Regions from separate parts of the Xanthobacter cornucopiae genome, predicted to be linked through region 2. Evidence: predicted binding sites of a transcription regulator. Region 2 holds the regulator's gene; the other holds the start of a gene.

Region 1 (4,189 bases), 920 kb from region 2:
CCTTCTTCACGTCACGCGCCATCAGGTCTCTCGATGCAAGGGGATAAGGGGAAAACCGGCGCGGACTATAGGCCCGCGCGCCGCGCTGGCAAGAGAGCGCCTGCAGGGGACGCCCCCCCAACGGGCGGAGAGCCCCACGCCGGGATGGCCTTTCCGGACGAGAGCGCCCGCACGGGGAAGTGCCGGGCCGTGGTGGGCCGGGCGGAGGGAGGGGGAGGAGGCCCAAGGCGCATCCCGACCCGCCGGCTGGGCCGGCGGGCGCGCGGGCTGGGGGGCCGGCCTTGGGGGCCGGGCTTGGGGGGCGGGCTTGGGGGCTCAGCCCTCCAGCTCCTCCCGCAGGATCTCCAACCGCAGCCATTCCTCCTCGGCGGCGTCCAGCGCCCCGTGGGCCTTGGCGAGGGCGGCGGAGGTCTTCTCGAACCGGGCCGGATCGCGGGCATAGAGCTGGGGGTCGGCCAGGACGGCGGCGAGCGCCTGGGCCTCCGCCTTCAGCTTCTCGATGGTGGCCGGCAGGGTCTTCAATGCATGCTGCTCATGGAACGACAGGCGCTTGCGGCCCTTGCCGGCGGCCGCGGCCTCGCTTTTGGCCGGCCCCTCCGCCTTCGGCGCGGCGGCGGGCGCGGCCGCCTTGGCCTTGGCCTCCACCCCGCGCCCGCGCTGGATCACCATGTCCGAATAGCCGCCGGCATATTCGCTGAACACGCCGCCGCCCTCGGCCATGATGACGCTGGTCACGGTGCGGTCGAGGAAGTCGCGGTCATGGCTCACCAGGATCACGGTGCCGGAATAGTCGGCGACCATCTCCTGCAGCAGGTCCAGGGTTTCGAGGTCGAGGTCGTTGGTGGGCTCGTCGAGCACCAGCAGGTTCGAGGGCGCCGCCAGGGCGCGGGCCAGCATGAGCCGGCCGCGCTCGCCGCCGGAGAGCACCGACAGCGGCGTGTTGGCCTGCTCCGGGGTGAACAGGAAGTCCTTGAGATAGCCCATCACATGCTTGGGGGTGCCGCCCACCATGACCGAGTCCGAGCCGCCGCCCGTGAGCGCGTCGCGCAGGGTGGTGGTGGGGGCGAGCGCGGCGCGCTTCTGGTCGAGGGAGGCGATCTCCAGGTTGGTGCCGAGCTTCACGGTGCCCGAATCAGGCGCGAGCTCGCCGGTGAGCAGCTTGATGAGCGTGGTCTTGCCGGCGCCGTTGGGGCCGACGATGCCGATGCGGTCGCCGCGCTGGATGCGGGTGGAGAAGGCCTTGACCACGGTCTGCTCGCCATAGGCCTTGGTGATCGCCTTGGCCTCGATCACCAGCTTGCCGGAGGTCTCGCCCTCGGTCACCTGGAGCTTCACATTGCCCTGGGCGCGGCGCTCCTCGCGCCGGTCCTTGCGCATGGAATGCAGCAGGCCGAGCCGGCGCACGTTGCGCTTGCGCCGGGCGGTGACGCCGTAGCGCAGCCAGTCCAGTTCGGCGACGATCTTGCGATCGAGCTTGTGGCGCTCGGTCTCCTCCTGCTCCAGCACGCCGTCGCGCCAAGCCTCGAAGCCGGTGAAGCCCTGCTCCAGGCGGCGGGTCTGGCCACGATCCAGCCACACGGTGGCGCGGGAGAGGGTTTCCAGGAAGCGCCGATCATGGCTGATGAGCACCAGCGCCGAGCGCAGCCCCTTCAGCTCGCTTTCGAGCCATTCGATGGCGGGCAGGTCGAGATGATTGGTGGGCTCGTCCAGCAGCAGCACGTCCGGCTCGGGGGCGATGACGCGCGCAAGCGCTGCCCGGCGGGCCTCGCCGCCGGACAGGTGCGCCGGATCCTCGTGCCCCGTAAGGCCGAGCTGCTCCAGAAGATATTGCGCGCGATACGCCTCGTCGCCCGGTCCGAGGCCGGCCTCGACATAGGCGAGGGTGGTCGCGAAGCCGGCAAAGTCCGGCTCCTGCGGCAGATAGCGCACGGTGGCGCCGGGCTGGAAGAAGCGCGTCCCGTCATCGGGCGCGATCAAGCCCGCCGCCACCTTGAGCAGTGTCGACTTGCCCGAGCCGTTGCGCCCGACCAAGCACACGCGGTCGCCCGATGAGACGGAGAGTTCCGCCCCATCAAGCAGAGGGGTAGCGCCGAAGCGCAGGTGGATGTCTTGGAGCAGGATCAGCGGTGGGGCCATGACGCCCGCTTAAAGCCACCGGCGCCGGAACGCAAAGGGGGTGCGTTCCACGGCCGCTGCTCCACGCCGGTTTTGTCGTGAATGCGACATATCATTCACGCGGGACGCCGGCCCAGGGGCTCGCAGCCGCATGCGCAGTGCTACGATCACCGCCGGGCGCAAGCCCGACGTCGACGACATCCCGAACCGGTATCAATGGAAGGTGGTCGCGCCGCCCAGGCGCCTCATTTCATCTTTGAGAACAAGCTTCTTGCGCTTGAGCTCCGCAACACGGACGGAGTCCGTGGCGGGGGAGGCGAGTTCGCGGGCGAGCTCCTGATCGAGGGCCGCGTGGCGACGCTTCAACTCCTGAACGTGCGACTGGATGGACATGCTGAGCCACTCCCTGTCTGCATCACGCCATGGAGTGTGTCACGGAGTTGACACTGAGTCGACCACCTTTCTTGCGAGCGGCGCGGGAAGATGTCTTGCAGTGCGAAACGCCCATGCCATAGTCGTCGGGCGCGGCGGCGGGTGTCGCGGCGTCCCCAGGCCGCGAGCGCGCCGCCTGAAAAGGCATCGGCGGCATCGTTTCGGGACCGTCGCCGGGGCTTGTCCTGGTGGGGCGCGGGTTGGGGGCGTGATGTCGGAGGCCGTCGGTTCGGGACGGGCCGGCGGGGAAGACGGCGGATGGCCCGTGGTGCGGTGCGGCGGCTGGATCGCCGCTGCCGCGGCTCCCTCGCGGGGCGGCGGGCACGGGGCGGGCGCGGGTTGCGACGGATGGGTGCATGACCAGTGACGAGGAACGGGATCTCAAGATCCTCTTGGAGCGGCTGAAGCAGGAGCATCGCGACCTCGATGTGGCCATCGAGGCGCTGACCGGGGTCGCCGGCTCCGACGTGCTCCAGCTGCAGCGGCTGAAGAAGCGCAAGCTGCAGCTGAAGGACCGCATTACCCATCTCGAGGACCAGATGTTTCCCGACATCATCGCCTGACGGCGCGCCGCGCTGGCGCACCGGGAGGCCCCCGCCCCGCGCCGTGCGCGCAGCCGCGCTATTCTCGGAGCTGCGCCGTGCTCAGAGCTGCGCGAGCAGCGCCACGGCGCCCGAGATGTCGGCCTTGCCGGGCGCATTCTCGATGTTCAGCGTTTTCACCACGCCGTCCTCGACCAGCATGGAATAACGCTGCGAGCGGATGCCGAGGCCGCCCGCGGACGCATCCAGGGTGAGGCCCAGGGCGGTGGCGAAGCTGGCATCCGCGTCCGACAGGAACAGGATCTTGCCGGCGGCGCCGGAGACGGCTTCCCAGGCGCCCATCACGAACGGATCGTTCACCGCCACCACGGCGATGGTGTCCACGCCCTTGGCGCGGATGGCCTCGGCATGGGCCACATAGCCCGGCAGGTGGTTCTTGTGGCAGGTGGGCGTGAAGGCGCCGGGCACCGCGAACAGCACCACGCGCTTGCCCTTGAAGATCTCGTCCGTGGTCTTGAGCACCGGACCGTCGGCGGTCGGCACGCGAAAGGTGGCGGCGGGCAGGCTGTCGCCGACCGAGATGGACATGGCTCTCTCCGCGAGGACGCGGCCCAAGTGGCCGCGACCGGACAATACGGGGTTTTACGGAGGAGGAAAGGCCCGGTACCGCCGCCCGGCCCGCCTTATCGCGATGACGGCGCGGCCTGGGGCACCGCTTCGGCGGTCACCGAGCGGGGCGTGTCCGAGAGGGTGAAAGTGAGGCGCGTGTCGCGCGGCTCCGCCCCGGGCGGCATCCCCTCCAGCGGCAGGGTGAAGCGGGCGAGGCCCCCGGGCAGGGCGGTCTTCTGCGGCAGCGGCAGCGCCCAGTGGCTGTCCGGCCCCTCCACGAACAGATCGGCCATGGGGGTGGCCACGCGCGCCTCCACCTCCAGGCGCGGTGGCGTCGCCGTGGCGTCGATGCGGGCGGCGAGGATGGCGGGGACGCCATCGGCGCCCAGCGCCACCGGCTCCGGCACCTTGGCGCGGGCGGCGGCGATGCGCTGCGCCGCCGTGGCATCGACGGGACCGTCGAGGGCCAGGGCGAGCCGCGCGTTGGCGGG
Region 2 (4,189 bases):
CGAAGCCCGGCAGCGCCGGCTCGAAACCTTCCAGATACTTGGCATTTCCGCCGGCGGAAATGGTCGCCAGCGTCCGGCCATGGAACGCGCCCTGGAAGGTGATGATGCGGTTCTTCTCAGGATTACCGTTCGCGAACTGGTATTTCCGCGCCATCTTGATGGCGCACTCCAGCGCTTCCGCACCGGAATTGGTGAAGAACATGGTATCCGCGAAGGTGACTGCGGACAGGCGCGCGGCCAGGGCCTCGCCACCGGGAATACGGAACAGGTTCGAGGTGTGCCAGAGCTTCTGCGCCTGAGCGCTCAGGGCCTCCACCAGATAGGGGTGGGCGTGGCCGAGCACGTTCACCGCGATGCCGGCGGTGAAATCCAGGAAACGTCGCCCGTCCGTCGTGACGAGCCAGCAGCCCTCTCCCCGCTCGAACTCGAGGTCGATGCGCGCATAGGTCGGCAGAACGGCGGTGATCACGTGATCCTCCTGAAAACGCGTCCGCCCGGCGACGAACCACCGGGCGCGAACGACGCCTCCACTCCTGGTTGCGAGCCAAGGTCTCGTGGGAAAAGAGACTTCCCCCGCGCGATCGGCCCTTGGGGCGCCCCGCGTCGTGCGGGACAACCGGACACCTCGACCCAGGGACCGTCAAGATCCCTGAACAGGGGTCCGGGCAGGCGAGAATTAAAAAGGGCCGCCCCAGCGGGGGGAGCGGCCCGACGAAGATCATACTAATGATCGCGCGCGCGAGGTCAACCGATCAGAGCACCACGCCGGAAGCTCCCGCGCGAAATGGTGCAGACGGGCAACGATCTGGGGAAAACGACCGGCGAATGTTAACCGACTCTGTCGCGCCGAAAGCCCATATTGTAGCGTAGCCTCCATCGCCTACGATATCTCGTGCGATCAAGCTTCCTGGGACCTATGGGTTGTTAACCTTCCCCATGCGCGGCGCATGAGGGCTCGGGAAGGGAGTCCGGGACATCTGCGGCAGCATGGCGGTGCTGCCGGTGAGGTGTCGACGCGGCGCCGCATTGAGCCGGCGCCGGCAAGATGCGGCAAATTGGAGAAGAGCGATGAGCTGGAATGACGAGCGCGTCGAACTCTTGAAGAAGCTCTGGAGCGAAGGCCTCTCCGCGAGCCAGATTGCGAATGAACTTGGAGACATCACCCGCAACGCGGTGATCGGCAAGGTGCATCGGCTCGGCCTGTCGGGCCGGGCCAAGACGGCAACCGCGCCGACCCGCCCCCAGCAGCAGACGCGGCCCGGCGGACGTCCCGAGGCGCCCCGCGACCCGTCGCGTCCGCAGCGCCCGGCCACGCAGGGCAACACTGCGCTCGCGGCGGAATTCGACGACCTGCCGGAGGAGGCTCCCGCTCCGGCTCCGGTTCCGCAGGTGAGCGGCAATGTGGTGCCGATGGCGCAGCGTTGCACCATCATGAACCTGACCGAAAGCACCTGCCGCTGGCCCCTGGGCGAGCCCGGGACGGAGAGCTTTTACTTCTGCGGCGCGAAAAGCAATCCGGGCATGCCCTATTGCACCCAGCACGCCCGCATTGCCTACCAGCCGGTCCAGGACCGGCGGCGCGACCGGCGCCTCGCCTATCTTTGAGACCCGTCGGCTTCGGAGCGACGCAGCTGCGGCCGCGTCGCTCTGAAGGGCGGGAGGCATACCAAGACGGCCGCAGGCGACATCGCCCGCGGCCGTTTTCGTCTAGACCCTCACCGAATGGCAAAGACACCGCGCCGTCGGGGGGCCATCGCATCCGCCGGCCCGCCTCCTCGCCCAGGGCACGGAACACTCGGCGGTCCCGTCGACGGCCGCGCCCGGACGGCCGCGCCATCAATGGGCGCGTGCGAACATCTCGTTGAACGAGTAGCCCGCCCCCCGCACGGTGCGGATCGGGTCCGACTGGCGACCACGGTTGATGGCCTTGCGCAGGCGGCCGACGTGCACGTCCACCGTGCGCTCGTCGATATAGACGTCCTGGCCCCACACCCCATCCAGCAGTTGCTCCCGCGAGAACACCCGGCCGGGGCTCTGCATCAGGAATTCCAGCAAGCGGAACTCGGTCGGACCGAGATGCACCTCGCGCCCGGCCCGGTGCACCCGATGGGTCTCCCGGTCCAGCTCGATGTCGCCGGCCCGCAACAGGGTCGCCACGTGCTCGGGCTTGGCCCGCCGCAACAGGGCCCGCACCCGCGCCACCAGCTCCGGCACAGAGAACGGCTTGACCACATAATCGTCGGCGCCGGTCGCCAGACCGCGCACCCGCTCGGTCTCCTCTCCGCGTGCCGTCAGCATGATGACGGGGAGGCGCTCGGTCTCCGGCCGGGTCCGCAGGCGCCGGCACAATTCGATGCCCGACAGGCCCGGCAGCATCCAGTCGAGGATGACCAGATCCGGCACGCTCTCCCGCAGTCGCGTCTCGGCATCGTCGCCGCGCCCGACATTCTCGACCGCATAGCCCTCCGACTCCAGGTTGTACCGAAGCAGGAGGGTCAGAGGCTCCTCGTCCTCGACGATCAGAATGCGCGCCGGCACAGAACTTCACCCATGTCCCACACCCCTATCGTCGAGCCGCCGGATCGGCGGTGGCCGCTCCAGCGGCCCCGTGTCAGCCCTGTACCGTGCGGCCGGGGAAGGCCACGGTGGTATCGCTCGATGCATCGGCCTTCGGCCGGCTTTCGGGCAGCACCTGTCCGGTGACCATGTAGTATACGACCTCGGCGATGTTTGTCGCATGATCCCCCATGCGCTCGATATTCTTGGCGCAGAACAGGAGATGCGTGCACACCGAGATGTTGCGCGGATCTTCCATCATATAGGTCAGAAGCTCGCGGAACAGCGAAGTGTACATGGTGTCGATGGCGTCGTCGCGGCCCCACACGTCCAGCGCCTTGGCCTCGTTGCGGCCGGCATAGGCGTCGAGTACCTCCTTGAGCTGCTCCAGCACGAGTTCCGACATGTGCTCCACGCCGCGCACCAGCTGCTGCGGATGGTACTCGCCCTCGATGGCGATGACGCGCTTGCCGACGTTCTTGGCCAGGTCACCGATGCGCTCGATGTCGTTGGCGATGCGGATCGCGGCCACGATCTCGCGCAGGTCGGAGGCCACCGGCTGGCGCTTGGCGATGACCAGCACCGCCTTGTCCTCGATGTCCCGCTGCACCTGGTCGACAACGGCGTCGAGACCCACCACCTTCTGGGCCAGCACCGCGTCGCGCTTGATGAGGGCGGTGACGCTGTCCGCCACCAGGCGCTCGGCCTGGCCTCCCATCTCCACGACCTTGCGGCCGATTTCCTTGAGCTCGACGTCGAACGACGTCACGGTATGGTCGGGCATCTGAAGCATTCCTCTCCCCTCAGCCGAAGCGGCCGGTGATGTAATCGCGGGTCTTGATTTCCTTCGGATTGGTGAAGATCACGTCCGAAGGCGCCACTTCGATCAGTTCGCCGAGATAGAAGAAGGCGGTATTGTCGGCGCAGCGCGCCGCCTGCTGCATGTTATGGGTGACGATGACGATGGTGAAGTCGCGCTTCAGCTCGTCGATGAGGTCCTCGATCTTCGAGGTGGAGATGGGATCCAGCGCCGAGGTCGGCTCGTCGAGCAGGATCACTTCGGGCTTCACCGCGATGGTGCGAGCGATGCACAGGCGCTGCTGCTGGCCGCCGGACATGCCCAGCGCCGACGTGTGCAGGCGATCCTTGGTTTCGTCCCAGATGGCCGCCTTGCGCAGGCACCATTCGACGCGCTCGTCCATCTGCGCCTTGTTCAGCCGCTCGTGCAGCTTCACGCCGAAGGCGATGTTGTCATAGATGGACATGGGGAAGGGCGTCGGCTTCTGGAACACCATGCCGATGCGGGTGCGCACCACGGTGGAGTCCAGCTCCTTGCCGATGATGTTCACGCCATCGAACAGCACCTGCCCCTCGGCGCGCTGGCCGGGATAGAGGTCGTACATGCGGTTGAACACGCGCAGCAGCGTGGACTTGCCGCAGCCCGACGGGCCGATCATGGCGGTCACGCGCTTCTCGGGAATATCGAAATTGATGTTCTTCAGCGCATGGCCCTGGCCATAGTAGAATTGCAGGTTCTCCACCTTGAGCTTGACCGGCGCCGGCGGCGTGTCCGGCCGGGCCGCGACCGAAGTGGCGATGCTGAGGGTGGGATCGACCGCAGACGTCATCTGAG

What was found. The regulator PhoB, encoded in region 2, activates phosphate uptake and scavenging genes when phosphate is short. The targets are predictions, from matches to a motif close to TGTCATNNANCTGTCAT.
Region 1: the regulator PhoB is predicted to act here: its motif matches at 2,546-2,562, upstream of V5F53_RS11830 (YdcH family protein).

The regions. Positions count from the first base shown of each region.
Region 1 covers NZ_CM195531.1:2,691,530-2,695,718, reverse strand. The annotation lists gene V5F53_RS11840 (argininosuccinate synthase) at 1-22, opposite strand, end outside; gene V5F53_RS11835 (ABC-F family ATP-binding cassette domain-containing protein) at 316-2,136, opposite strand; gene V5F53_RS11830 (YdcH family protein) at 2,329-2,508, opposite strand; gene V5F53_RS11825 (YdcH family protein) at 2,904-3,110, shown strand; gene V5F53_RS11820 (peroxiredoxin) at 3,192-3,677, opposite strand; gene V5F53_RS11815 (protein-disulfide reductase DsbD domain-containing protein) at 3,773-4,189, opposite strand, start outside.
Region 2 covers NZ_CM195531.1:3,612,680-3,616,868, forward strand. The annotation lists gene V5F53_RS15960 (aspartate aminotransferase family protein) at 1-469, opposite strand, end outside; gene V5F53_RS15965 (GcrA family cell cycle regulator) at 1,069-1,605, shown strand; gene phoB (phosphate regulon transcriptional regulator PhoB) at 1,837-2,538, opposite strand; gene phoU (phosphate signaling complex protein PhoU) at 2,612-3,340, opposite strand; gene pstB (phosphate ABC transporter ATP-binding protein PstB) at 3,360-4,184, opposite strand.